Regions from separate parts of the Lysinibacillus sp. BS3 genome, predicted to be linked through region 4. Evidence: a T-box and tRNA genes for the amino acid it is inferred to sense, from the RefSeq annotation. Region 4 holds a T-box; the other regions hold tRNA genes.
What was found. The T-box of region 4 lies ahead of ileS (isoleucine--tRNA ligase). A T-box ahead of a tRNA ligase gene usually reads a tRNA of that ligase, here a tRNA-Ile.
Positions count from the first base shown of each region.

Region 1: it has a tRNA-Ile gene. The T-box ahead of ileS (isoleucine--tRNA ligase) is inferred to sense a tRNA for this amino acid. The anticodon was not compared.
Region 2: it has a tRNA-Ile gene. The T-box ahead of ileS (isoleucine--tRNA ligase) is inferred to sense a tRNA for this amino acid. The anticodon was not compared.
Region 3: it has a tRNA-Ile gene. The T-box ahead of ileS (isoleucine--tRNA ligase) is inferred to sense a tRNA for this amino acid. The anticodon was not compared.

Region 1 covers NZ_CP154860.1:3,808,710-3,815,537, forward strand. The annotation lists rRNA gene AAJG31_RS18775 (23S ribosomal RNA) at 1-1,344, shown strand, start outside; rRNA gene rrf (5S ribosomal RNA) at 1,455-1,570, shown strand; tRNA gene AAJG31_RS18785 (tRNA-Val) at 1,581-1,656, shown strand; tRNA gene AAJG31_RS18790 (tRNA-Thr) at 1,660-1,735, shown strand; tRNA gene AAJG31_RS18795 (tRNA-Lys) at 1,743-1,818, shown strand; tRNA gene AAJG31_RS18800 (tRNA-Leu) at 1,836-1,920, shown strand; tRNA gene AAJG31_RS18805 (tRNA-Gly) at 1,957-2,031, shown strand; tRNA gene AAJG31_RS18810 (tRNA-Leu) at 2,037-2,125, shown strand; tRNA gene AAJG31_RS18815 (tRNA-Arg) at 2,134-2,210, shown strand; tRNA gene AAJG31_RS18820 (tRNA-Pro) at 2,220-2,296, shown strand; tRNA gene AAJG31_RS18825 (tRNA-Ala) at 2,313-2,388, shown strand; tRNA gene AAJG31_RS18830 (tRNA-Met) at 2,417-2,490, shown strand; tRNA gene AAJG31_RS18835 (tRNA-Ile) at 2,498-2,574, shown strand; tRNA gene AAJG31_RS18840 (tRNA-Ser) at 2,590-2,682, shown strand; tRNA gene AAJG31_RS18845 (tRNA-Met) at 2,736-2,810, shown strand; tRNA gene AAJG31_RS18850 (tRNA-Asp) at 2,814-2,889, shown strand; tRNA gene AAJG31_RS18855 (tRNA-Phe) at 2,949-3,024, shown strand; tRNA gene AAJG31_RS18860 (tRNA-Gly) at 3,030-3,103, shown strand; tRNA gene AAJG31_RS18865 (tRNA-Ile) at 3,105-3,181, shown strand; tRNA gene AAJG31_RS18870 (tRNA-Asn) at 3,186-3,262, shown strand; tRNA gene AAJG31_RS18875 (tRNA-Ser) at 3,273-3,363, shown strand; tRNA gene AAJG31_RS18880 (tRNA-Glu) at 3,366-3,437, shown strand; gene AAJG31_RS18885 (VOC family protein) at 3,497-3,913, opposite strand; gene nadA (quinolinate synthase NadA) at 4,079-5,182, opposite strand; gene nadC (carboxylating nicotinate-nucleotide diphosphorylase) at 5,169-6,029, opposite strand; gene nadB (L-aspartate oxidase) at 6,010-6,828, opposite strand, start outside.
Region 2 covers NZ_CP154860.1:2,471,822-2,478,649, forward strand. The annotation lists gene AAJG31_RS12150 (hypothetical protein) at 1-533, opposite strand, end outside; gene AAJG31_RS12155 (nitric oxide synthase oxygenase) at 583-1,629, opposite strand; tRNA gene AAJG31_RS12160 (tRNA-Glu) at 2,204-2,275, opposite strand; tRNA gene AAJG31_RS12165 (tRNA-Asn) at 2,277-2,353, opposite strand; tRNA gene AAJG31_RS12170 (tRNA-Ile) at 2,360-2,433, opposite strand; tRNA gene AAJG31_RS12175 (tRNA-Gly) at 2,438-2,511, opposite strand; tRNA gene AAJG31_RS12180 (tRNA-Phe) at 2,517-2,592, opposite strand; tRNA gene AAJG31_RS12185 (tRNA-Ser) at 2,599-2,691, opposite strand; tRNA gene AAJG31_RS12190 (tRNA-Ala) at 2,705-2,780, opposite strand; tRNA gene AAJG31_RS12195 (tRNA-Pro) at 2,796-2,872, opposite strand; tRNA gene AAJG31_RS12200 (tRNA-Arg) at 2,888-2,964, opposite strand; tRNA gene AAJG31_RS12205 (tRNA-Lys) at 2,983-3,055, opposite strand; tRNA gene AAJG31_RS12210 (tRNA-Gln) at 3,069-3,143, opposite strand; tRNA gene AAJG31_RS12215 (tRNA-His) at 3,153-3,228, opposite strand; tRNA gene AAJG31_RS12220 (tRNA-Trp) at 3,277-3,350, opposite strand; tRNA gene AAJG31_RS12225 (tRNA-Tyr) at 3,355-3,438, opposite strand; tRNA gene AAJG31_RS12230 (tRNA-Thr) at 3,446-3,521, opposite strand; tRNA gene AAJG31_RS12235 (tRNA-Asp) at 3,530-3,605, opposite strand; tRNA gene AAJG31_RS12240 (tRNA-Val) at 3,610-3,685, opposite strand; rRNA gene rrf (5S ribosomal RNA) at 3,697-3,812, opposite strand; rRNA gene AAJG31_RS12250 (23S ribosomal RNA) at 3,880-6,807, opposite strand.
Region 3 covers NZ_CP154860.1:3,817,284-3,824,111, forward strand. The annotation lists gene AAJG31_RS18905 (cysteine desulfurase family protein) at 1-169, shown strand, start outside; rRNA gene rrf (5S ribosomal RNA) at 448-563, shown strand; tRNA gene AAJG31_RS18915 (tRNA-Val) at 574-649, shown strand; tRNA gene AAJG31_RS18920 (tRNA-Thr) at 653-728, shown strand; tRNA gene AAJG31_RS18925 (tRNA-Lys) at 736-811, shown strand; tRNA gene AAJG31_RS18930 (tRNA-Leu) at 829-913, shown strand; tRNA gene AAJG31_RS18935 (tRNA-Gly) at 950-1,024, shown strand; tRNA gene AAJG31_RS18940 (tRNA-Leu) at 1,030-1,118, shown strand; tRNA gene AAJG31_RS18945 (tRNA-Arg) at 1,127-1,203, shown strand; tRNA gene AAJG31_RS18950 (tRNA-Pro) at 1,213-1,289, shown strand; tRNA gene AAJG31_RS18955 (tRNA-Ala) at 1,305-1,380, shown strand; tRNA gene AAJG31_RS18960 (tRNA-Met) at 1,409-1,482, shown strand; tRNA gene AAJG31_RS18965 (tRNA-Ile) at 1,490-1,566, shown strand; tRNA gene AAJG31_RS18970 (tRNA-Ser) at 1,582-1,674, shown strand; tRNA gene AAJG31_RS18975 (tRNA-Met) at 1,728-1,802, shown strand; tRNA gene AAJG31_RS18980 (tRNA-Asp) at 1,806-1,881, shown strand; tRNA gene AAJG31_RS18985 (tRNA-Phe) at 1,940-2,015, shown strand; tRNA gene AAJG31_RS18990 (tRNA-Gly) at 2,021-2,094, shown strand; tRNA gene AAJG31_RS18995 (tRNA-Ile) at 2,096-2,172, shown strand; tRNA gene AAJG31_RS19000 (tRNA-Asn) at 2,177-2,253, shown strand; tRNA gene AAJG31_RS19005 (tRNA-Ser) at 2,264-2,354, shown strand; tRNA gene AAJG31_RS19010 (tRNA-Glu) at 2,357-2,428, shown strand; gene AAJG31_RS19015 (ABC transporter ATP-binding protein) at 2,568-3,362, opposite strand; gene AAJG31_RS19020 (iron ABC transporter permease) at 3,378-4,433, opposite strand; gene AAJG31_RS19025 (iron ABC transporter permease) at 4,433-5,434, opposite strand; gene AAJG31_RS19030 (iron-siderophore ABC transporter substrate-binding protein) at 5,579-6,574, shown strand; gene AAJG31_RS19035 (diaminopropionate ammonia-lyase) at 6,710-6,828, shown strand, end outside.
Region 4 covers NZ_CP154860.1:1,737,226-1,744,053, reverse strand. The annotation lists gene AAJG31_RS08930 (YggS family pyridoxal phosphate-dependent enzyme) at 1-705, shown strand; gene AAJG31_RS08925 (cell division protein SepF) at 689-1,186, shown strand; gene AAJG31_RS08920 (YggT family protein) at 1,207-1,488, shown strand; gene AAJG31_RS08915 (RNA-binding protein) at 1,659-2,447, shown strand; gene AAJG31_RS08910 (DivIVA domain-containing protein) at 2,543-3,067, shown strand; T-box leader at 3,164-3,387, shown strand; gene ileS (isoleucine--tRNA ligase) at 3,500-6,268, shown strand; gene AAJG31_RS08900 (AraC family transcriptional regulator) at 6,368-6,828, opposite strand, start outside.

The sequences.
Region 1 (6,828 bases), 2.1 Mb from region 4:
TATGGACGAAGTTCCTGATTTCACACTGCCAAGAAAAGCCTCTATCGAGGTGAGAGGTGCCCGTACCGCAAACCGACACAGGTAGTCGAGGAGAGAATCCTAAGGTGTGCGAGAGAACTCTCGTTAAGGAACTCGGCAAAATGACCCCGTAACTTCGGGAGAAGGGGTGCTCTTGAGCGTGCAAGCGCATGAGAGCCGCAGTGAATAGGCCCAGGCGACTGTTTAGCAAAAACACAGGTCTCTGCAAAACCGTAAGGTGACGTATAGGGGCTGACGCCTGCCCGGTGCTGGAAGGTTAAGAGGAGTGGTTAGCGCAAGCGAAGCTGCGAATTGAAGCCCCAGTAAACGGCGGCCGTAACTATAACGGTCCTAAGGTAGCGAAATTCCTTGTCGGGTAAGTTCCGACCCGCACGAAAGGCGTAACGATCTGGGCACTGTCTCAACGAGAGACTCGGTGAAATTATAGTACCTGTGAAGATGCAGGTTACCCGCGACAGGACGGAAAGACCCCGTGGAGCTTTACTGTAGCCTGATATTGAATTTTGGTACAACTTGTACAGGATAGGTAGGAGCCAGAGATCTCGGAGCGCCAGCTTCGAAGGAGGCGTCGGTGGGATACTACCCTGGTTGTATTGAAATTCTAACCCATGCCCCTTAGCGGGGCAGGAGACAGTGTCAGGCGGACAGTTTGACTGGGGCGGTCGCCTCCTAAAAGGTAACGGAGGCGCCCAAAGGTTCCCTCAGAATGGTTGGAAATCATTCGTAGAGTGTAAAGGCACAAGGGAGCTTGACTGCGAGACCTACAAGTCGAGCAGGGTCGAAAGACGGGCTTAGTGATCCGGTGGTTCCGCATGGAAGGGCCATCGCTCAACGGATAAAAGCTACCCCGGGGATAACAGGCTTATCTCCCCCAAGAGTCCACATCGACGGGGAGGTTTGGCACCTCGATGTCGGCTCATCGCATCCTGGGGCTGTAGTCGGTCCCAAGGGTTGGGCTGTTCGCCCATTAAAGCGGTACGCGAGCTGGGTTCAGAACGTCGTGAGACAGTTCGGTCCCTATCCGTCGTGGGCGTAGGAAATTTGAGAGGAGCTGTCCTTAGTACGAGAGGACCGGGATGGACACACCGCTGGTGTACCAGTTGTCTTGCCAAAGGCATCGCTGGGTAGCTATGTGTGGACGGGATAAGTGCTGAAAGCATCTAAGCATGAAGCCCCCCTCAAGATGAGATTTCCCATTACGCAAGTAAGTAAGATCCCTCAAAGACGATGAGGTAGATAGGTTCGAGGTGGAAGTGTGGTGACACATGGAGCTGACGAATACTAATCGATCGAGGACTTAACCAAAACGTTTGAAACATTCAATGCACCGTTTATCCAGTTTTGAAAGAGCAAATCTTTCTAAAAAGAGAGCTTCTAGATACAGCAGTACGCCGTGTATGGAAGGTCGACCATAGTCTAGTGATGATGGCAAAGAGGTCACACCCGTTCCCATACCGAACACGGAAGTTAAGCTCTTTAGCACCGATGGTAGTTGGGGGCTTCCCCCTGTGAGAGTAGGACGTCGCTAGGCATAATACCCAGGAGGATTAGCTCAGCTGGGAGAGCATCTGCCTTACAAGCAGAGGGTCGGCGGTTCGAGCCCGTCATCCTCCACCATATGCCGGTTTAGCTCAGCAGGTAGAGCAACTGACTTGTAATCAGTAGGTCGTGGGTTCGATTCCTATAGCCGGCACCATTTTTTCGAGCCATTAGCTCAGTTGGTAGAGCATCTGACTTTTAATCAGAGGGTCGAAGGTTCGAGTCCTTCATGGCTCACCATTTATAAATAATAATAAGCGGGTGTGGCGGAATTGGCAGACGCACTAGACTTAGGATCTAGCGCCGCAAGGCGTGGGGGTTCGACTCCCTTCACCCGCACCATTATTTTCATTGCCAGATAAAAAAGCTTATGCACATGCGGAAGTAGTTCAGTGGTAGAACACCACCTTGCCAAGGTGGGGGTCGCGAGTTCGAACCTCGTCTTCCGCTCCAAATGTGCCGGGGTGGCGGAACTGGCAGACGCACAGGACTTAAAATCCTGCGGTAGGTGACTACCGTACCGGTTCGATTCCGGTCCTCGGCACCATTTTAAATGCGCCCGTAGCTCAATTGGATAGAGCGTCTGACTACGGATCAGAAGGTTATGGGTTCGACTCCTGTCGGGCGCGCCAAAAGAACAACGGGAAGTAGCTCAGCTTGGTAGAGCACTTGGTTTGGGACCAAGGGGTCGCAGGTTCGAATCCTGTCTTCCCGACCATTTCCAAAAAGATTATGGGGCCTTAGCTCAGCTGGGAGAGCGCCTGCCTTGCACGCAGGAGGTCAGCGGTTCGATCCCGCTAGGCTCCACCATAAGTAAATTAACCAGTATAAAGATCCTGGCGGCGTAGCTCAGCTGGCTAGAGCGTACGGTTCATACCCGTAAGGTCGGGGGTTCGATCCCCTCTGCCGCCATCTTAAAGGACCTTTAGCTCAGTTGGTTAGAGCAGACGGCTCATAACCGTCCGGTCGCAGGTTCGAGTCCTGCAAGGTCCACCATTTATATATTGTAACGGAGGTATACCCAAGTCTGGCTGAAGGGATCGGTCTTGAAAACCGACAGGCGGGTAACACCGCGCGGGGGTTCGAATCCCTCTACCTCCTCCAGTTTTAAATTTTTATAAATGGTGCTTTAAAAACTCGAAACAACATAAAATTATCGCGGGGTGGAGCAGTGGTAGCTCGTCGGGCTCATAACCCGAAGGTCGTTGGTTCAAATCCGGCCCCCGCAACCAAAAGGTCCCGTGGTGTAGCGGTTAACATGCCTGCCTGTCACGCAGGAGATCGCCGGTTCGATCCCGGTCGGGACCGCCATTTTTAAAGATAAAAGTCATGAGAAGCAAAAGAGTGAGCAAGCTTAGCATGGACGAAATGGGTCAGTAGCTCAGTTGGTAGAGCATTAGATTGAAGCTCTAAGTGTCGGCGGTTCGATTCCGTCCTGACCCACCATTTATGCGGGTGTAGTTTAATGGTAAAACCTCAGCCTTCCAAGCTGATGTCGTGGGTTCGATTCCCATCACCCGCTCCAAGGGCCTATAGCTCAGCTGGTTAGAGCGCACGCCTGATAAGCGTGAGGTCGATGGTTCGAGTCCATTTAGGCCCACCATTATTCCGAAGTAGCTCAGTTGGTAGTAGCACCTGACTGTTAATCAGGTTGTCGCAGGTTCGAGTCCTGCCTTCGGAGCCATTTTTATTTTGGGGAAGTACTCAAGAGGCTGAAGAGGCGCCCCTGCTAAGGGTGTAGGTCGGGTAACCGGCGCGAGGGTTCAAATCCCTCCTTCTCCGCCATGGGCCCGTTGGTCAAGTGGTTAAGACACCGCCCTTTCACGGCGGTAACACGGGTTCGAATCCCGTACGGGTCATACTAGAAACAGTAGATGCAATTGCATCTACTGTTTTTTGATATTCATAGATACAAAATTTACTCTTGATTCAATGCATTTTCATCCATATAAACTACTTCCCAGATATGCCCATCTACATCTTGAAAACCCCAACCATACATAAATCCGTGATCTTGTGGTTCACTATAAGGTTTACCACCAGAGGCAAGAGCCTTATTCACTAATTGATCTACTTGTTCACGATTTTCAGCAGAAAGACATAAGATTGCTTCTGCAGAAGTAGTAGTATCTGTAACTTCTTTCTTACTAAATCCTTTAAATCGTTCTTCAACCATTATTAATACGAAGATATTTTCACTAATAATCATTGAGGCTGTTGTTTCATCACTGAATTGTTGATTGAACTCAAAACCTAATTCCTTAAAAAAACTGATAGATTTGTTTAGATCTTGTACTGGTAAATTGATAAAGATATTTTTCGATTGAAAAGCCATTTAGTATCACCTCCAAATTGACAGTATCATGGAGCATAAAGTCGTGTCAATTATAGCAAAGCGGGGCGCAAATGGAAGCCATTAGCACTATTAGAAGTAGGCGTTATGTCAACAAAAACAGAAAGGTTATATCTTCAACCTTTCTGTTTAAAAAGTTTTAACTATTTATCCTCTGGCTAGCATTCTTTCAAGTGAACTAAGTGCTTCAGCGGTAGTATGTTCATCTACTTGTATACGGTTATGAGGTTGACCTTGCTCAATACTTTCTAAGCTCCATAACAAATGTGGAAGGTCAATTCGATTCATTGTTAAACAAGGACAAAAGTTTTCGTTTAAGGAGACAATATGTTTATCAGGATGCTGCTTAATAATGCGATTGACAAGGTTCATTTCTGTTCCAATTGCCCATGCAGATCCGCTTGGAGCTCGATTGATTGTATCAATAATGTATTTTGTGGAGCCTGCATCATCAGCCGCTGCAACCACTTCACGGCTGCACTCAGGGTGAACAATTATCCTCATAGTCGGGTGTTCTTTGCGAATAACCTCTGTATGTTGAACAGTAAAACCTTCGTGCACAGAGCAGTGACCCTTCCAAAGAATAACCTGGATATTTTCAAGTGGCTCTTTTGTTTCGAGCAAGTTCTTATGTGGATTCCAAACAGCCATATTTTCAAGAGGTATACCTAAATCATAGGCAGTATTTCTTCCTAAATGTTGGTCAGGTAAAAAGAAGATACGCTGTTTTTGGGTAAAAGCCCATTGAACAAGTTCCTTTGCATTCGATGAAGTGACACAAGCACCACCATGTCTTCCAGTAAAGGCTTTAATAGCCGCAGTTGAGTTAACATAGGTTAGAGGAATAATCGTATCACCAAAGAGTTCTTGAAGAATTGGCCATGCTTGTTCAGTTTGATAAATATCAGCCATATCAGCCATTGAACAACCAGCGCGCATATCTGGTAAATAGACATGTTGCTGTTTCGTTGTCAGCATATCAGCAGTTTCTGCCATAAAATGTACACCGCAAAATACGATGTGTTCAGCTTCCTTATTTGCTGCAGATAATTGAGCTAACTGTAAAGAATCCCCAGTTGAATCTGCAAATTGAATGACTTCATCTTTTTGATAATGGTGGCCAGGAATAAATAATTTAGAACCTAATTTTTTCTTTATTGATAAAATACGAGATTCCATTTCCTTTACAGATAGTGCCCGATAATGCTCTGGGAGTAATGTCGTCTGTTGTAATAAACTAGTGATGGACAAGGGAATGATCTCCTTTCATTTGAACGAGTGCACTAATATCAAAAGCTTTAACTGAATGTGTTAAGGAGCCAAGTGAAATCCATTGAATACCCGTTTGGGCATAAGCCTTTAAATTTTCAAGTGTGATGCCCCCAGATGCTTCAGTCGCAATAGTGGGAGGAACAATGGGAAGCCATGCACGGATTTCTTCTGGGCTACGGTTATCAAACATAATAATATCTGCTCCTGCGTTGATAGCTTCTTCTAATTGTTCTTTTGATTCAATTTCAACTTCAATTTTTACGGTATGACCGACTTTCGCTCTAGCGGTCTGAACTGCCTTTGTAATGCTACCAGCAAAGGCAATATGATTGTCCTTTAGCATAATTGCGTCGTACAGGCCATTACGATGATTAAAAGCACCACCAATTCTAACAGCATATTTATCTAGCATACGCAGTCCTGGTAGTGTTTTACGCGTATCACATATTTTTGCGTGAGTACCTACTGTTTCTTGAACGGCAAGATGGGCAGCCGTTGCAATAGCAGACATACGTTGAATAAGATTTAAAATGACACGCTCACCGATTAATAATTTTTGTAAGGGACCTTTAATCACAGCGAGTACATCACCTGACTTCACCATCTCTCCATCTTTTGTATGAAGGTTGACTTCGATTGATCGATCGAGTAAGAGAAAGCCATGCTCAATAATGTTAGCCCCACAAAAAATTCCGCTTTCTTTCGCGTAAAAAGAAAAAGCTCCCTGTTGTTCGGCTGAAAAGATAAATTCACTCGATAAATCTCCATCTCCTAAATCCTCATTAAAAAATTGCTTGAGCATTTTCTCAAGTTTGATGATATTCATACAATGAGTTCCTCACTTTCATTTGTCCTTGCGAAAAAATAATCCATCGACTTGCCCATTGTGATTTCATTTCGGATTTATCCTTCCGAATATGAGCTCCTCTTGTTTCCGTTCGCGTAATTGCTGCATGTGCCATTAATGTGGCGACTACATGCATCATAAATAATTCCAACTCAGCTAGTTCTAGACCCTTTAAATTAACTTGAATAAGTGATTGCAAGGAGGGTAGTTGCTTTACAAAATGTTGCAAGTCATCAATATTTCTAACAATACCTAGGAACCGCATCATGTGTTGCTGTAATTGGGGTTTGCTAAATAAAGGTGGCATTTTATCAGGACATTGATGCTTTTCCAGTAAAAAGTTTTTTTGATGACACCCTTTTTGAATAATGAACTGCGCCATTTTTTGACCAAATGTAATACCTTCCAATAGGGAGTTACTTGCTAAACGATTCGCACCATGTACGCCTGTACAGGCAACCTCACCGACTGCATATAAGTTCGGTATAGTAGTTCTTCCTTTGTCATCAGCAATAACACCACCCATCAAGAAATGACTTCCTGGAGCCACGGGGATTAGACCATCTTGTAAATGAACGTGATGAACATGGCACAGCTGAGCAATTGTTGGAAACTTTGCTTCAAAGTCTTGAATGTTAGTGATATCAATAAACGTTTCTTCACCCGCTGCACGTTTTGTAAATAGGGCAAGTGCAGTAATATGTCTTGGTGCTAGGTCAAGTTGAGCATGTAAACCTGTCATAATGGGCTGATGCTGGGCATTAACAAAAATACCACC
Region 2 (6,828 bases), 730 kb from region 4:
TACATAATTGTCGGATTGCGGAGTAATGTTAGCAATTCAGCAAGGCATTCTGATGCTTCATTATTACGAGCTGTTATAGTAGAAAAAATAGGAACAGCCTCTTGTAAAAGCATATAACTATAATAGTAATAGCCTACAAAAGCTTGCTCCTCATAGCCCTTTGGCGTTTCTTTCTCCCACTCCTGCTCATCATTATCCTCATTTTCTATCCACAAATAGTTGACGTCTAATAGCTCCTGCATATTTTTAACAGTATTGACTGGGTCGAGATAATCCTTGGTAATAGCATGTGCCACAGCTAAATATAACTGTACCTCTGGTAAGGAGACAACCTCTAATTTTTTACGAGTAAGCTTTTTTAGCAAGACAAGCAAAACCCATGGTGTCACCTGCCACAGTGTTCCTTGATGTTCAATTAATTCAGCTAGCTGTGTGTATTGCTCCTGTTCTATCAGCTTAGGAATGGCTGTACCTCTACCATAAGGTGTCGTCAATTGTCTCCATGGGATATTGGGAATTTGCTGATCTAACATAGTAAGCCCTCTCTCATCAAAAGTATCGAAAGTAAACAATTCTTTTACACTAATAGCATGGTTTTTGATAAAAATAATTTGGTGTATGATAAATATTTACATAGGGTTTATGGAATATATGAGTTGTGGCAGGGGAAAGTGGTGGGATTAACCATGTCCAGTTGCCTGTAACTTCTCTTCCTGTTGATTTTTCTGCCTCCTCAAACAATTTAAACTGCTGAGCTGCTGTATGATGATCAACAATGCTCACACCATCTTCTTTAAATGAGTGAAGAACAGCAATATTAAGTTCTACTAAAGCACGATCACGCCAAAGAGACGCATGTTTGGTTGTATCAAGATTAAAAATCTCTGCAATTGCAGGTAACATATTATAACGATCATGATCTGCTAAATTTCGTGCACCAATCTCTGTTCCCATATACCAGCCGTTAAATGGAGCTGCTTGAAAATCAATTCCAGCCATTTGAAAACGCATACTCGAAATAATAGGTACGGCATACCACTTCATTCCTAATTTCTCCACATCGATTGACTCTGGATGACGGATTGAGACCTCTACTATATTTTCTTCAGGAATTACAAACATTTGAGGAGCACGATTATCCACCTGTATAACGAGTGGTAATACATCAAAATCAGTTCCTTTACCTCTCCATCCTAACGACTCACACACTTTTGTAAATTTAATGGACTGTGAATCTCCAATAATGCCTGCATCTGTTTCATAGCCTGCATAACGAATTAGTTGATGATTCCAAATCCGTACTCTATCTGAAGCAAACACTGTTATAGTTGGACGAATTTTCCCATGATTTGTCGCATAATCAATATGTTCTAGTAATTTTTGAAAAATAGCCTTTTCATCTAAAACATCACGTGCATCTACCACATGCAGTGACTGCCAAAATAGACGTCCAATACACTTATTGCTATTTCGCCATGCCACACGTGCGCCAAAAACTAGCTCCTCTGTTGTTGGGTGATATTCACCTGCATCCTTAACTGCCTGTAATCTATTCTTTAACCAAAGTTCTGATTCATTTTGTTCTGTCTGATATAGACTTAAAAATTGCTGTATCTCCTGTATATTCATATCGATTCCTCCACTTATCCTCATATTAGAGGAACAAAACAACAAGCACCATGAAAATAGTAATTGAAAAAACATACATATTTTATATATGAAATAGTTTGTTCATATTTACTCTATAGACTCTCTTTCGTAAGAGAATGTAAGGGAGAAAGATTTTAATTATTATAAAAAGGCTACAGTAGTCATGTAGCCTTTTTCAGGGGGTTGTAGAACAAAGAAATCAATAGAATATTTGTAAATGGTGAAAAAGCTATTCGTTCTGGGCTACTTACTTGCTGCTATTGCTTCGCTTTCGCATAGAGCAGAACCAGTTTCACAAATTCTCTGGCCAGGATTTCGCCTGTATCGCTATACTAGAGAAGTCGTCAAGCAGCCTTCACAAAAGTATTGACCATGGAAGTGTACGTGGTAGGTGAAACGGCTTATAGGATGCCCATAGAAAGATGCTAGGGGAATTAAATTCAGTCCCTCACCTTGCCAATAGGTCTTTTTTTGCTATTGCATTATCTTTTATCGTTTAAAGAACAGGAGAATAGAAAAAAGCATGTAACACACATCTGTGCTACATGCTTGATGACCCGTACGGGATTCGAACCCGTGTTACCGCCGTGAAAGGGCGGTGTCTTAACCACTTGACCAACGGGCCGTGGCTCCGAAGGCAGGACTCGAACCTGCGACAACCTGATTAACAGTCAGGTGCTACTACCAACTGAGCTACTTCGGAATAATATGGGCCTAAATGGACTCGAACCATCGACCTCACGCTTATCAGGCGTGCGCTCTAACCAGCTGAGCTATAGGCCCATTTTGGAGCGGGTGATGAGAATCGAACTCACGACATCAGCTTGGAAGGCTGAGGTTTTACCATTAAACTACACCCGCAATAATGGTGGGTCAGGACGGAATCGAACCGCCGACACTTAGAGCTTCAATCTAATGCTCTACCAACTGAGCTACTGACCCGAAAAATGGAGGAGGTAGAGGGATTCGAACCCCCGCGCGGTGTTACCCGCCTGTCGGTTTTCAAGACCGATCCCTTCAGCCAGACTTGGGTATACCTCCAAAAATATTACAATGGTGGAGCCTAGCGGGATCGAACCGCTGACCTCCTGCGTGCAAGGCAGGCGCTCTCCCAGCTGAGCTAAGGCCCCATTTATCATGAAAGATGGTCGGAATGACAGGATTCGAACCTACGACCCCTTGGTCCCAAACCAAGTGCTCTACCAAGCTGAGCTACATTCCGTAAACATGATTTTATTGGCGCGCCCGACAGGAGTCGAACCCATAACCTTCTGATCCGTAGTCAGACGCTCTATCCAATTGAGCTACGGGCGCATGTTAATTAAAAAATGATGAGCCATGAAGGACTCGAACCTTCGACCCTCTGATTAAAAGTCAGATGCTCTACCAACTGAGCTAATGGCTCGTGAAATTAAAAATGGCTGGGGTACTAGGATTCGAACCTAGGCATGACGGAATCAAAATCCGTTGCCTTACCGCTTGGCTATACCCCAATTTTAAAATGGGGCGACTGATGGGAATCGAACCCACGAATGTCGGAACCACAATCCGATGCGTTAACCACTTCGCCACAATCGCCACTATATAGATTATATTAGCTGTATTATGAACGAGTACCTCAATACCTGGCAGGGGCAGTAGGAATCGAACCCACACCAAAGGTTTTGGAGACCTCTATTCTACCGTTGAACTATGCCCCTAAAATGGTGGAGGGGGACGGATTCGAACCGCCGAACCCTAAGGAGCGGATTTACAGTCCGCCGCGTTTAGCCACTTCGCTACCCCTCCAAGGGAATGGTGCCGGCGATAGGAGTCGAACCCACGACCTACTGATTACAAGTCAGTTGCTCTACCAACTGAGCTACACCGGCAATAATAATGGCGGTCCCGACCGGGATCGAACCGGCGATCTCCTGCGTGACAGGCAGGCATGTTAACCGCTACACCACGGGACCAAAATGGTGGAGGATGACGGGCTCGAACCGCCGACCCCCTGCTTGTAAGGCAGGTGCTCTCCCAGCTGAGCTAATCCTCCACAAAAAATAAGCGAAGCGACGTCCTACTCTCACAGGGGGAAGCCCCCAACTACCATCGGCGCTAAAGAGCTTAACTTCCGTGTTCGATATGGGAACGGGTGTGACCTCTTTGCCATCATCACTTCACTTATTCAGCTGAAAGACTTATTCTTTCAAAACTAGATAAACGATACATTGAAAGTTTCAAACTTTTTTGGTTAAGTCCTCGATCGATTAGTATTCGTCAGCTCCATGTGTCACCACACTTCCACCTCGAACCTATCTACCTCATCGTCTTTGAGGGATCTTACTTACTTGCGTAATGGGAAATCTCATCTTGAGGGGGGCTTCATGCTTAGATGCTTTCAGCACTTATCCCGTCCACACATAGCTACCCAGCGATGCCTTTGGCAAGACAACTGGTACACCAGCGGTGTGTCCATCCCGGTCCTCTCGTACTAAGGACAGCTCCTCTCAAATTTCCTACGCCCACGACGGATAGGGACCGAACTGTCTCACGACGTTCTGAACCCAGCTCGCGTACCGCTTTAATGGGCGAACAGCCCAACCCTTGGGACCGACTACAGCCCCAGGATGCGATGAGCCGACATCGAGGTGCCAAACCTCCCCGTCGATGTGGACTCTTGGGGGAGATAAGCCTGTTATCCCCGGGGTAGCTTTTATCCGTTGAGCGATGGCCCTTCCATGCGGAACCACCGGATCACTAAGCCCGTCTTTCGACCCTGCTCGACTTGTAGGTCTCGCAGTCAAGCTCCCTTGTGCCTTTACACTCTACGAATGATTTCCAACCATTCTGAGGGAACCTTTGGGCGCCTCCGTTACCTTTTAGGAGGCGACCGCCCCAGTCAAACTGTCCGCCTGACACTGTCTCCTGCCCCGCTAAGGGGCATGGGTTAGAATTTCAATACAACCAGGGTAGTATCCCACCGACGCCTCCTTCGAAGCTGGCGCTCCGAGATCTCTGGCTCCTACCTATCCTGTACAAGTTGTACCAAAATTCAATATCAGGCTACAGTAAAGCTCCACGGGGTCTTTCCGTCCTGTCGCGGGTAACCTGCATCTTCACAGGTACTATAATTTCACCGAGTCTCTCGTTGAGACAGTGCCCAGATCGTTACGCCTTTCGTGCGGGTCGGAACTTACCCGACAAGGAATTTCGCTACCTTAGGACCGTTATAGTTACGGCCGCCGTTTACTGGGGCTTCAATTCGCAGCTTCGCTTGCGCTAACCACTCCTCTTAACCTTCCAGCACCGGGCAGGCGTCAGCCCCTATACGTCACCTTACGGTTTTGCAGAGACCTGTGTTTTTGCTAAACAGTCGCCTGGGCCTATTCACTGCGGCTCTCATGCGCTTGCACGCTCAAGAGCACCCCTTCTCCCGAAGTTACGGGGTCATTTTGCCGAGTTCCTTAACGAGAGTTCTCTCGCACACCTTAGGATTCTCTCCTCGACTACCTGTGTCGGTTTGCGGTACGGGCACCTCTCACCTCGATAGAGGCTTTTCTTGGCAGTGTGAAATCAGGAACTTCGTCCATACGGACTCGCCATCACAGCTCAACGTTACAGTGTGCGGATTTGCCTACACACACGCCTTACTGCTTGGACGCGCACAACCAACGGCGCGCTTACCCTATCCTACTGCGTCCCCCCATTTCTCAAACGGTGAGGAGGTGGTACAGGAATATCAACCTGTTGTCCATCGCCTACGCCTATCGGCCTCGGCTTAGGTCCCGACTAACCCTGAGCGGACGAGCCTTCCTCAGGAAACCTTAGTCATACGGTGGACGGGATTCTCACCCGTCTTTCGCTACTCATACCGGCATTCTCACTTCTAAGCGCTCCACCAGTCCTTCCGATCTGACTTCAACGCACTTAGAACGCTCTCCTACCACTGACATCGTAGATGTCAATCCACAGCTTCGGTGAATCGTTTAGCCCCGATACATTTTCGGCGCAGCGTCACTCGACCAGTGAGCTATTACGCACTCTTTAAATGATGGCTGCTTCTAAGCCAACATCCTGGTTGTCTGTGCAACGCCACATCCTTTTCCACTTAACGATTACTTTGGGACCTTAGCTGGTGGTCTGGGCTGTTTCCCTTTTGACTACGGATCTTATCACTCGCAGTCTGACTCCCGTGTATAAATATCTGGCATTCGGAGTTTGTCTGAATTCGGTAAACCGGGATGGCCCCCTAGTCCAAACAGTGCTCTACCTCCAGTATTCTCATCACGAGGCTAGCCCTAAAGCTATTTCGGAGAGAACCAGCTATCTCCAAGTTCGATTGGAATTTCTCCGCTACCCACACCTCATCCCCGCACTTTTCAACGTGCGTGGGTTCGGGCCTCCAGTAAGTGTTACCTCACCTTCACCCTGGACATGGGTAGATCACCTGGTTTCGGGTCTACGACCACGTACTATTTCGCCCTATTCAGACTCGCTTTCGCTGCGGCTCCGCCTTCTAAAGCTTAACCTTGCACGTAATCGTAACTCGCCGGTTCATTCTACAAAAGGCACGCTATCACCCATTAACGGGCTCTAACTACTTGTAGGCACACGGTTTCAGGATCTCTTTCACTCCCCTTCCGGGGTGCTTTTCACCTTTCCCTCACGGTACTGGTTCACTATCGGTCACTAGGTAGTATTTAGCCTTGGGAGATGGTCCTCCCGGATTCCGACGGAATTTCACGTGTTCCGCCGTACTCAGGATCCACTCAGGAGAGAACAAACTTTCGACTACAGGGCTTTTACCTGCTCTGGCGGACCTTTCCAAGTCGCTTCATCTAACTCGCTCTTTTGTAACTCCGTATAGAGTGTCCTACAACCCCAAGAGGCAAGCCTCTTGGTTTGGGCTCTTCCCGTTTCGCTCGCCGCTACTCAGGGAATCGATTTTTCTTTCTCTTCCTCCAGGTACTTAGATGTTTCAGTTCCCTGGGTCTGCCTTCAAGACGCTATGTATTCACGTCAAGATACTACGCGATTAAACGTAGTGGGTTCCCCCATTCGGAAATCTCCGGATCAAAGCTCACTTACAGCTCCCCGAAGCATATCGGTGTTAGTGCCGTCCTTCTTCGGCTCCTAGTGCCAAGGCATTCGCCGTGCGCCCTTAATAACTTAACCAAGTTATTAAGCCTATAAAAA
Region 3 (6,828 bases), 2.1 Mb from region 4:
TATCTCTACAGGTAGTGCATGTGATATTCATAGTGAATCGGGAACAAAGGCTATTCTATCAATGGGGTTCTCTTTGGAAGCGGCACGCCAATTTTTTAGAATATCTTTTGGACCTTCCACTACACTTGAGGATATTGTAAAATTAAAAATAGAGCTTTCAAATATTTAACGAAAAGACGAGTGAAGGATTATCTATATTCTTCACTTGTAGTGAAATAGATTATAAGCTAATAATATCGGCCAAATAAAATAATTGTTTTCTTTTGAACCAACAATTGCTATAATATTTTGCAGGGCAATATTTTCTCTTACTTAACAAAAATATCTTTAAAAAGTAATAATTTCTTTTTTTTATAAAAAAGTATTGCACAATGTTAGAAAACGTTATACAATAATTCTTGTCTTGAAGGACAGGTAAACAACTTCAAAACAAGATACATAACAAAGTCTAGTGATGATGGCAAAGAGGTCACACCCGTTCCCATACCGAACACGGAAGTTAAGCTCTTTAGCGCCGATGGTAGTTGGGGGCTTCCCCCTGTGAGAGTAGGACGTCGCTAGGCATAATACCCAGGAGGATTAGCTCAGCTGGGAGAGCATCTGCCTTACAAGCAGAGGGTCGGCGGTTCGAGCCCGTCATCCTCCACCATATGCCGGTTTAGCTCAGCAGGTAGAGCAACTGACTTGTAATCAGTAGGTCGTGGGTTCGATTCCTATAGCCGGCACCATTTTTTCGAGCCATTAGCTCAGTTGGTAGAGCATCTGACTTTTAATCAGAGGGTCGAAGGTTCGAGTCCTTCATGGCTCACCATTTATAAATAATAATAAGCGGGTGTGGCGGAATTGGCAGACGCACTAGACTTAGGATCTAGCGCCGCAAGGCGTGGGGGTTCGACTCCCTTCACCCGCACCATTATTTTCATTGCCAGATAAAAAAGCTTATGCACATGCGGAAGTAGTTCAGTGGTAGAACACCACCTTGCCAAGGTGGGGGTCGCGAGTTCGAACCTCGTCTTCCGCTCCAAATGTGCCGGGGTGGCGGAACTGGCAGACGCACAGGACTTAAAATCCTGCGGTAGGTGACTACCGTACCGGTTCGATTCCGGTCCTCGGCACCATTTTAAATGCGCCCGTAGCTCAATTGGATAGAGCGTCTGACTACGGATCAGAAGGTTATGGGTTCGACTCCTGTCGGGCGCGCCAAAAGAACAACGGGAAGTAGCTCAGCTTGGTAGAGCACTTGGTTTGGGACCAAGGGGTCGCAGGTTCGAATCCTGTCTTCCCGACCATTTCCAAAAAATTATGGGGCCTTAGCTCAGCTGGGAGAGCGCCTGCCTTGCACGCAGGAGGTCAGCGGTTCGATCCCGCTAGGCTCCACCATAAGTAAATTAACCAGTATAAAGATCCTGGCGGCGTAGCTCAGCTGGCTAGAGCGTACGGTTCATACCCGTAAGGTCGGGGGTTCGATCCCCTCTGCCGCCATCTTAAAGGACCTTTAGCTCAGTTGGTTAGAGCAGACGGCTCATAACCGTCCGGTCGCAGGTTCGAGTCCTGCAAGGTCCACCATTTATATATTGTAACGGAGGTATACCCAAGTCTGGCTGAAGGGATCGGTCTTGAAAACCGACAGGCGGGTAACACCGCGCGGGGGTTCGAATCCCTCTACCTCCTCCAGTTTTAAATTTTTATAAATGGTGCTTTAAAAACTCGAAACAACATAAAATTATCGCGGGGTGGAGCAGTGGTAGCTCGTCGGGCTCATAACCCGAAGGTCGTTGGTTCAAATCCGGCCCCCGCAACCAAAAGGTCCCGTGGTGTAGCGGTTAACATGCCTGCCTGTCACGCAGGAGATCGCCGGTTCGATCCCGGTCGGGACCGCCATTTTTAAAATAAAAGTCATGAGAAGCAAAAAAGTGAGCAAGCTTAGCATGGACGAAATGGGTCAGTAGCTCAGTTGGTAGAGCATTAGATTGAAGCTCTAAGTGTCGGCGGTTCGATTCCGTCCTGACCCACCATTTATGCGGGTGTAGTTTAATGGTAAAACCTCAGCCTTCCAAGCTGATGTCGTGGGTTCGATTCCCATCACCCGCTCCAAGGGCCTATAGCTCAGCTGGTTAGAGCGCACGCCTGATAAGCGTGAGGTCGATGGTTCGAGTCCATTTAGGCCCACCATTATTCCGAAGTAGCTCAGTTGGTAGTAGCACCTGACTGTTAATCAGGTTGTCGCAGGTTCGAGTCCTGCCTTCGGAGCCATTTTTATTTTGGGGAAGTACTCAAGAGGCTGAAGAGGCGCCCCTGCTAAGGGTGTAGGTCGGGTAACCGGCGCGAGGGTTCAAATCCCTCCTTCTCCGCCATGGGCCCGTTGGTCAAGTGGTTAAGACACCGCCCTTTCACGGCGGTAACACGGGTTCGAATCCCGTACGGGTCATACTAAGTGCAGTAGATGAATTTACATCTACTGCACTTTTTAATTTACTTGATATTTAGATTTATAACAAAGCTATAATAAATGAAAGCCTACACAGAAGGATTAAACTGTGTAGGCTTGTTGTTTTTCAAATTAGCGATTAAATTTTTCGCCCTTTTCCATATGGGATGCAAAGAGGTGTACCAAATATTGGATCTGTCGTCATTTGGCAATCAAGGTCAAACACATGATTAACTAAATCAGTGGTCATAATTTCTTCTGGTTTCCCTTGACGATAGACACCACGGTCACGCACTGTAATAATATGATCGGCATAGCGACAAGCAAGATTAATATCATGTAGTACCATAATAATAGTTCGCTTTTGCTGTTGGTTCAATTCGAATAGTAAATCTAAAACGTCTATTTGATGAGTTAAATCTAAGTATGTCGTAGGCTCGTCTAAAAGAATGATATCTGTATCTTGAGCAAGCGTCATAGCTATCCAAGCACGTTGACGTTGTCCTCCTGATAGCTCATCTACTGGTCTATCTTGTAAATGCTCTGTACCTGTAGCTTTTAAAGCGCTTAAAACGATTTCTTCATCCTTTTCAGTCCACTGTTGTCGCCAACTTTGGTAAGGATAGCGACCTTGTTTCACAAGTTGTAGGACAGTTAAGCCTTCTGGTGCAACAGGAGATTGAGGAAGAATAGAGAGGTTTTTAGCCACTTGTTTTGTTGATAATTTAAAAATATCCTCACCGTCTAATAAAACGGAGCCTTTTTTAGGTTTTAATAATCGAGCAATGGAGCGTAAGAGTGTGGATTTACCACAGCCATTCGCTCCGATTAATACAGTAATTTCATTCAAAGGAATAGATAAATTGAGATCTTCGATAATATTGAAATCACCATAACTTAATGTTAGAGATTTGGTTAATAAAGATTCAGTCATGTAGTATAGACTCCTTTATTTTTTAGGGTTTCTAAATAATAAATAGATAAAGTAAGGAGCACCGATAGCAGCAGTAAAGACGCCTGCGGGTACTTCTAATGGGCTAAATGCTGTACGACCTATAATATCTGCAACCATTACAAGCAATGCACCAATTGCTGCGGATGCCGGAATAAGTACACCGAACGATGAACCAACAATGCGTCGTGCAATATGAGGAGCCATTAATCCTACAAACCCAATAGCACCAGCAAATGCTATGGCACTCGCTACTAAACTGGAGCATAATAGAATTAAGTAAAGGCGTGTTTTTTGAACAGGCTGCCCTAGGCTTGATGCTGTATCATCACCTAATTCTTGAACATTTAACTGCCGAGTAATAAAAAAGGTTATAAGTAGAAGTACAAAAATCAATGGAACAACGATTTGTACTTGATCCCAATCCGAACTTTTGACACTACCCGTAATCCATTTATTCGCTTCACTTGCTTGATAAATTGGGCCGATAATCATTAACATTGTAGTAATTGCTTGCATGAATGCCGACACGCTAATACCGATTAAGACAAGACGATTTGGTGTGACACCATCTTTCCAAGCAAATAGGTAGACTATACATCCGACGATAGTAGCACCTATGAATCCTGCTAATGGCAACCACTCTATACTAACTGTTAAAGAGTGATTAGAATCACTGAAAATGGCTAAGAAACCAACAACCGCTGCCCCACCACCAGCAGATATGCCGATTATATCAGGTGAGGCAAGTGGATTTTTAATGATTCCTTGTAAAACTGCACCTGCGACGGCTAATGCCATTCCAGCAAACAAGGCCATGAAAATTCGAGGCATTCGAAAATCAATAATAATCAGTTGATCAAAATCTGAGCCGTAACCAAAAAAAGCTTGTAAAACTTTAAATGGATTGATGAATGAATCACCAAATGATGCACTAAGAAAGAAAACGGCAAGAGTTAGTATGCAAATCACTGTTAATTTTTTTATAGCTTGTACATCTATTAAAAATGAAATTTTTTGTTGAAGTAAACGAATTGTTTTTACATGTTTCATTATTTTTTTCCACCTTTTCGCGCAAGGTAAATAAAGAATGGTGTGCCAATCATAGCAGTCATGACGCCTACTGGAACTTCTTGTGGCATAATAATATAACGAGCCGCAACATCAGCCAGCAATAAAAGTATCCCCCCAAGTAAAGCAGCCATAGGAATAAGCCATCGATGATCAGTGCCGACAAACTTGCGCGCAAAATGGGGAACGACAATCCCTATAAAACCAATGGGGCCAGCAATTGCAACTGCTCCCCCTGCTAAAAAAATAACAATAAGACCGACCAATATCTTCATAAGTCCTAAACGTAAACCAAGACCTCTTGCTACATCATCGCCAAGAGCAAGAATATTCATTTTGGGGGAAATGATGAGGGCAGCAATCCACCCAATTACTAGATACGGTAGAACAGATAGTAGAATTTCAAGTTTTCTACCTTGTACAGAACCTGCTAACCAAAACAAAACTTGATCAAGCTCTGCTTCATTTGTAGCGAGTAAACCTTGTGTAAATGATGCAAATAGGGCACTGATGGCAGCACCAGCTAAAGTTATTTTCACTGGAGTAACAGCATCTCTACCTGAGAAACTAATCCCATAAACGGATAAAGCAGCGATTGCAGCACCAAGAAATGCAATCCACGCAAAAGATTGCAAGCTTGAAATGTGGAAAAAAATCATGGCAAAGACAACAGCAAAGCCTGCTCCTGCATTAATGCCCAAAATTCCAGGAGAGGCTAATGGATTTTTCGTTAAGGTCTGCATAAGCACGCCTGTAATAGCTAATGAAGCACCAACGCAACTGGCTATAAGAGCTCTTGGAATTCGAACATTTTGAATAATAAGATGCTCATTTGAATTGTTAAATTGTCTAAAAGATTCATACGTAGTTTGAATAGAAGTATTTGCATAACCATACACAATACTGATCCCCATAGAAAGAAGTAATAGTATGACTCCTACTAGTAAAGCAATCATTTTGGAATAATTATTTTTTAATATCATATTTAACGTGTACTCTTTTCTTGGAAAATTAATAAATTAGTTATTGACTTTGATAGTTACATACAATACGATTAATATCGTTCTTAGACAGATGAAAGTGATTTTCATTCTCGTCAAATATGCTTAAATATTTTATCATATACAATGGAGGAAGAAAAGGTGCAAAAAGCTTTTCAAAAACTATTAGTTTTACTAGCTGTGGTTGCTATTTTTGTTCTGGCAGCATGCGGTACTTCTAAAGATAATGCCAAAGAAGAAAGTACAAAAGAAAGCAATGCTTACAGTGTTGACCATGCAATGGGGACAACTGAAGTAAAAGACACACCAAAACGTATCGTTGTTTTAACTAATGAAGGAACAGAAGCATTATTAGCTCTAGGTATTAAACCAGTAGGTGCTGTTCAATCTTGGACAGGCGATCCATGGTATGATCACATCAAGGATCAAATGGAAGGTGTAGAGGTTGTCGGTATTGAACATGAAATAAATATCGAAAAAATTGCTTCTTTAAAGCCAGATTTAATCATTGGCAATAAATTACGACAAGAAAAAGATTATGCTAAACTTAGCAAAATTGCTCCAACTGTGTTTTCTGATACATTACGTGGTGACTGGAAAGAGAATTTTAAATTATACGCTAAAGCAGTAAATCAAGAAACAAAAGGTGAAGAAGTTCTAAAAGCTTACGAAGATAAGTTACAAGCTCTGAAAGAAGAACTTGGAGAACAAACCAACCAAGAAGTTTCATTTGTACGCTTTATGGCCGATAAATCTCGTATCTATTACACAGATTCATTCTCAGGTGTGATTTTTGATGCTTTAGGATTTAAACGTGTTGCAGCGCAAGCAGATTTATTTAAAGATAATGCTAAACTAGGAAACTTAGCGATTGAAGTAGGGAAAGAAGCAATCCCTCAAATGGATGGGGATGTTATTTTCTACTTCACGTACATGCCAACAGGCGATGATTCAGCACTAGCAACTGAACAAGAGTGGACACAAGACCCGCTTTGGAAAAACTTATCAGCTGTCCAAAAAGGCAATGCACATAAGGTGGATGATGTCATTTGGAATACGGCTGGAGGCATTTTAGCTGCGAATATTATGCTAGATCAAGTGAAAGAAATCTTTGTTAAATAATTTTCTTATAAACTATACATTTATCGATGTTCGATAAATGTATAGTTTTTTTACTTCCTAATATATACTCTCCTGGTACTTTAAAGTTAGATAGACTATGATGTAGATATTGACCATAAATTGAGGGGGATGACGATGAAGGAAAAATTAAGGTGGGTTTATAATCAGCATTATTTAGAGCAAGATCATATAAAACAAGCAACAGCAATACTTCCATATTTTTCACTAGATCAAGTGAAGAAGGTTGGTCAATT
Region 4 (6,828 bases):
GTGACAAAAATCTTAACAAATTTAAACAAACTAAATGATTTAATAACAGCAGCAGAAAAAAAAGGGAATCGTGAGGGCGAAAAAGTCCAAATAATTGCCGTGACGAAGGAAGTTTCTGTTGAAAGAACACAAGAAGCAATTGAAGCAGGGCTCACTCATTTAGGAGAAAACAGACCAGAGGGCTTACATCGTAAAATTACTGAGATACATGCTGATGTTCATTGGCATTACATTGGGTCGCTTCAAACACGTAAAGTAAAACAAGTGATTAACAGCATTGATTATTTACACTCCTTAGATCGTTTGAGTTTGGCAGAAGAAATTGAAAAAAGAGCCGAACAACCTGTTAAATGTTTTGTACAAGTAAATATTTCTGGTGAAGAATCAAAACATGGTTTAACTATCGAAGAAGTTTTGCCTTTTGTAGAAGCATTAAAAGGTTTTACTAAGATTCAAGTTGTAGGTTTAATGACTATGGCACCAAACACCGAAAACGAAGCAATTATTCGCTCTGTTTTCAAGCAATTAAAACAATGTCAACAGCAAATAGCCGAGCAAGGATTCGCACACGCACCTTGTACCGAGTTATCAATGGGCATGTCTAATGACTTTGAAATTGCGGTAGAGGAAGGGGCTACTTTTGTTCGAGTCGGAACGGCTCTTGTTGGAAATGAAAGAGGGGAACAGGATGAGCATGAAAAATAAGATTAAAAACTTCTTTTACCTTGAAGAAGAATTAGAAGAAGAAATCACGCAAGCTCCTATTCAGCAACAACAACCCATACAACAACAGCAACCGATTCATTCAGTTAAGCCAAAAAAAATGATGAAAGAACGCAAAGCACCTATTCATGAAATCATGCCACAAAGCACAGCAACTCCTAATAACATTGTCAGTTTGCAGGCAGCTATGAGTTCTAAGGGAGCAAAAGTTGTTTTAATAGAACCGAGAGTTTATGCAGAAGCACAAGATATCGCAGAGCATTTAAAAAATAAACGTGCAACAATTGTCAATTTGCAACGTATCGAAAGAGAACAAGGTAAACGCATTATTGATTTTTTAAGTGGCACAGTCTATGCTCTTGCTGGAGATATTCAACGTATCGGTAAAGATATCTTCCTTTGTACGCCAGATAATGTAGAAGTGACTGGTGAAATTACAAACTTTATTTTAGACGATAATTAATAGCGAGGATTGTAGTTTATATGACTTTTTTTATTATACTTGGTTATGTATCATTAGCATTTAAGATTTACTCATTCATGCTAATTGCATATATCTTAATGTCTTGGGTGCCTGCCGCTCAAAATTCAGCAATTGGTCGCATGCTTGAAAAAGTTTGTGAGCCATATTTAGGGATTTTTAGGAAATTCATTCCGCCTCTTGGTATGATTGATATTTCGCCAATTGTGGCCATCTTTATGCTGAATTTTATAGAAAGAGGGCTTTATATAGTCATTCAGAAAATATATTTTATGTTCGCTTAGAAGTAAATCCTCACGTTTTGGTGGGGATTTTTTATTTATTTTAATTTTCTATGCTACTAAAGCGACTAATAAAAAATTTTAAAACAATGACGTCCAAACGTCATTAATTGGGAATACTAAGTTTCCAACTAACAAAGCAAAATGGAACTAGTGAAAGAGGAGACAACAAGATGGAACACTTAATCCAGCATTTTCGAAAAGATGAACAGCCCTTTATTGAACAGGTAATAAGCTGGCAGCGTGAGGTTGAAGATCGTTATGCGCCTAAGCTGACAGATTTTCTTGATCCAAGACAACGTTTTATTGTGACATCGATTATCGGGCAAAATGATACCCTAAAAACTGCATGCACAGGTTTATTTGAAGAGGCGGAGAGGCAGCGTATGCTTATTTTTCCTACTTACTATGAAGCAACAGAAGAAGACTTTCAGTTAGTGGCCTTTACGATTCAATATCCAGTGAAATTTGTCCAATTACGACATCCTGATGTTTTAGGTGCGTTGCTTTCATTAGGTTTAAATCGTGGCAAATTTGGTGATATTCGTGTAAATGATCAGCAGGTGCAATTCGTTGTAGCTCAAGAGGTAGCAGAATATGTTCGGTTACATTTAACAGGTATTGGTAAAGTTAAGGTGCATATTGAGTCTTTAAAAGAAGCGGATTCCCTTATTGTAAATGAGGAAGAATGGTTGGAGGAATCTCATACAGTATCTTCCATGCGCTTAGATGTAATTATAGCGACTGTATTAAATGTATCACGCCAAAAAGCTCAAGCTTTAATTACTGGGAAAAAAGTTCGTGTAAATTGGACAGAAAGAGATACAGTTGCTTTTGAATTACAAGAGGGAGATATTTTATCGATACGTGGAAGTGGTCGGGTGAAAATTATTATGACTGAAGGCCGAACAAAAAAAGATAAAATCCGTCTTCAAGTCGGTCGATTGGCCCAAAAAAGCTGAAAGTGAAGCAAATTTCATTAATTTTTACTGCTAAGTTGTCGGAACAATTGTATAATAGGAATTACGAATGTACATGTAAAGGAGAGAAGGATTGTATGCCATTATCACCTATTGATATACATAATAAGGAGTTTACAAAAGCCTTCAGAGGTTATGCTGAAGATGAAGTAAATGAATTTTTAGATCAGATTATTAAAGACTATGAAATTCTGCTTCGTGAAAAAAAAGAGGTTGATAAGCAATTAGAGATGGCTTTAGAACAAGCGAGACATTTCAACACCTTAGAAGAAACTTTGCAGAAGTCTATTGTCGTTGCACAAGAAGCGGCTGATGAAGTGAGAAGAAATTCTCAAAAAGAGGCAAAGCTCATTGTAAAAGAAGCTGAAAAAAATGCTGATCGAATTGTCAATGAAGCTTTGACGAAGGCTCGTAAGGTGACGATTGAAATTGATGAGCTTAAAAAGCAATCTAAGGTATTTCGTAATCGTTTCAAGATGCTTGTAGAAGCACAGCTGGATTTACTTAATGCAGATGACTGGGATCATTTGCTGCAATATGATATCGATTTAACAGAAATTCAAGCATCTGTTGAAGAAGCACAGGATTCTGAGGATATTTAACTTTTCTTTTTAATTGCTGTAATTGACAAATGAAACTTGACGCGATTGTTTGAATTTCATATACTTTGTAATAGTAATTATTTTGAACAGATATGCATAAAAGCAGAGACGAAGACAGTATTTGTTAGGCGTTGTTAAGCGATTTGGGGACAGTGAGAGCCCAAACATACAACTAGCATTGAACATCACTTCTGAGCTAAATAACTGAAAAAAGTAGGTTATTTCGTGATGCACGACGTTAAACGTGCTTTTAAGAGGTAGTGCAAATTTTTGTACTACAATTAGGGTGGTACCGCGAGTAGAAGCTTCTCGTCCCTTAGTGGGATTGAGGGCTTTTTTTGTTTGTTTCCGAATCGTTTTAGATAATTTTGCCAATAACTGTCTTATGAGAAAAATGTCTACCTGTTTGTGTAAAATAAAGGAGGAATTTTAATGGTTGAATACAAAGATACTTTATTAATGCCAAAAACAGATTTCCCAATGCGTGGAAATTTACCGGCAAATGAGCCAAAAATGCAAGAAAAATGGAATGGCATGGATATTAACAAATTACAGATGGAGCGTACGGAAGGTCGACCAGAATTTGTTCTACATGATGGTCCTCCCTATGCAAATGGTGATATCCATATAGGCCATGCTCTAAATAAAGTATTGAAGGATATGATTACACGTCATCGCTCCATGACTGGCTACCATGTCAATTATATTCCAGGTTGGGATACACATGGTTTACCAATTGAGCAAGCATTGACTAACAAAGGTGTAAAACGTAAAGAAATGTCAGTAGCAGCATTCCGCCAACTTTGTGAAGAGTATGCTTATGAGCAAATTGACAATCAACGTGCCCAATTCCGCCGTCTAGGCATTCGAGGTGATTGGGAAAATCCATATATTACATTAAAGCCTGAGTTTGAAGCTCGTCAAATTGAAGTATTCGGTAAAATGGCGGAAAAAGGTTATATCTATAAAGGGTTAAAGCCGGTTTATTGGTCTCCTTCTTCTGAATCTGCTTTGGCGGAAGCTGAAATTGAATATAAGGACATCAAATCTCCATCCATTTATGTAAGCTTTGCAATTAAGGATGCGAAGGGTGTTGTTCCAGCAGATGCTAAATTTATCATTTGGACAACAACACCATGGACATTACCAGCAAACTTAGGAATTTCTTTGAATCCTGAATTTATCTATGTAGTAGTTGCAGTGGCTAATAAAAAATTCATCATTGCCAAAGAGTTATTAGAGTCAGTGGCAACTACGCTTGGATGGGTAGACTATGAGGTTGTACAAGAGGTAAAAGGAGAGGCATTAGATCGTATTGTAGCACAACATCCATTCTACGATCGTGAATCGCTTATTATGGTAGGTGAACACGTAACTGCTGAAGCGGGTACAGGTTGTGTTCATACAGCCCCAGGGCATGGTGAAGACGATTATCATATTGGTAAACAGTACGGTTTAGGTATTCTTAGCCCTCTTGATAATAGTGGCTGTTATACAGATGAAGCACCTGGCTTTGAAGGCGTGTTTTATAATGATGCGAATAAACTCGTCACAGAAAAACTAAAAGAAGTAGGAGCGTTAGAAAAGCTTGATTTCTTTACGCACTCCTATCCACATGACTGGCGTACGAAAAAGCCTGTTATTTATCGTGCGACACCACAATGGTTTGCATCTGTTGAAGCATTCCGTGGGGAGTTATTAGAGGCTGTAAAAGCAACAGCATTTACACCAGCTTGGGGAGAAACTCGTCTTTATAATATGATTCGTGATCGTGGAGACTGGGTAATTTCACGTCAACGTGCGTGGGGTGTGCCGATTCCGATTTTCTATGCTGAAAATGGTGAACCTATTATTACACCTGAAACAATTAGTCATGTCTCAGCATTATTCCGTGAGAATGGATCAAATATTTGGTTCCAAAAAACAGCAAAAGAGTTATTACCAGAAGGCTTTACACATCCAGGTAGCCCGAACGGCGAATTTACAAAAGAAAATGATATTATGGATGTATGGTTTGATTCAGGTTCATCACACCAAGGTGTACTAGTAGAACGTGGTATGAAATATCCAGCTGATCTCTATTTAGAGGGTTCTGACCAACATCGTGGTTGGTTTAATTCCTCTCTTATTACATCTGTAGCTATTAACGGCTATGCACCATACAAAGGACTTTTAACACATGGTTTTGTACTTGATGGTGAAGGACGTAAAATGAGTAAATCTTTAGGGAATGTGATTATTCCGCAAAAAGTAATGGATCAGTATGGAGCAGACATACTTCGTTTATGGGTTGCTTCTGTTGATTATACAGCAGATGTGCGCATCTCTATGGATATGTTAAAGCAAGTATCTGAAGTGTATCGTAAAATTCGTAATACTTTCCGTTTCTTACACGGCAATATTGCTGATTTCGATCCTACGAAAGATCGTGTAAGTTATGCTGAGCTTCGTGAAATGGATCAATATGTGTATATGCGCTTACAGGATGTCTTAAAAACTGTGCGTGCTGCCTATGATCGCTATGATTTTGCTGCTGTCTATCATGTAGTCAATAATTTCGTTGCTGTAGAGTTATCTTCATTCTATCTTGATATTGCCAAAGACGTAGTCTATATCGAGGGTCATGACAATAAGGATCGTCGTGCGATGCAAACAGTTATTTATGATACATTGATGACATTAGTAAAAATCATGACACCAATTATCCCACATACAACAGATGAAATGTGGTCTTATCTACATGCTCAAGGTATTGTAGAAGAAGTTTCTGTTCAATTAACAGATTTCCCAGAGGTAGATGTTCAAGCGAATTTTGAGAGCATACGTACAAAATGGGAAAAAATTATTGATGTACGCGATGATATTTTAAAAGCATTAGAGGAAGCACGTAATGCGAAAACAATTGGTAAATCACTTGAAGCAAAAGTCACTGTCTACGCGAAAGAAGATGTTGTCGCATTATTGAACGATGCCAACATTGACTTTGCACAACTTTCCATCGTTTCAGCTTTTGAGGTAGCTGCTATCGAGGAGGCACCTGCTGAAGCTTTAACACTTGAGCATGTTTCCATTGTTGTTGAGAAGGCTACAGGTGAGAAATGTGAGCGTTGCTGGTCAATTTCTGAAACAGTTGGTTCAAATGAAGCACAACCTACAGTATGTGCTCGCTGTGCAGAAGTTGTAGAAAAGTATTACGTTTAATCTATAAATAACAAGAATCTGCATTTAAATGTAGAGGATGTGCAAGTCTCCTTGTTGGAGGCTTGCTTTTTTCATGGAAGTTTTGCAGATTCTTTTCCATTATTTAAATAAAATTTCTGTCGTATTGCGATAGTCTGTTGGAGATATACCTACATATTTTTTAAAAGTTAAACTATAGTAATTTGGTGTATTGAAGCCACAGGTGGAGGAGATTTTTTCTATGGTGTAGTCGTACTTGCGTAAAAAAGGTAAGGTTTTGATAATGCGTGTATAAGCAACATAGTCAACAAAATTGCGACCTGTTTCTTTTTTAAATAGTCTACTAAAATGAGTTGGGCTAAAGTTAATATATTTTGCAACATCACGAATGGTCAGTTGTTCGTCGTAATGTTCTTCAATATACTGAATAGCTTTTTGCAGCTGCTCATGCTTTGTTAAATCTTCGTAATATCGGATGTGTATATTATGGATAGGTGGTTTTCTACGTGCTTTTCTAGCCTGGCTATAGGATTCCTTCACTTGCATAGCATCCTGAAATACACCTCCAACCCCCATAAAAA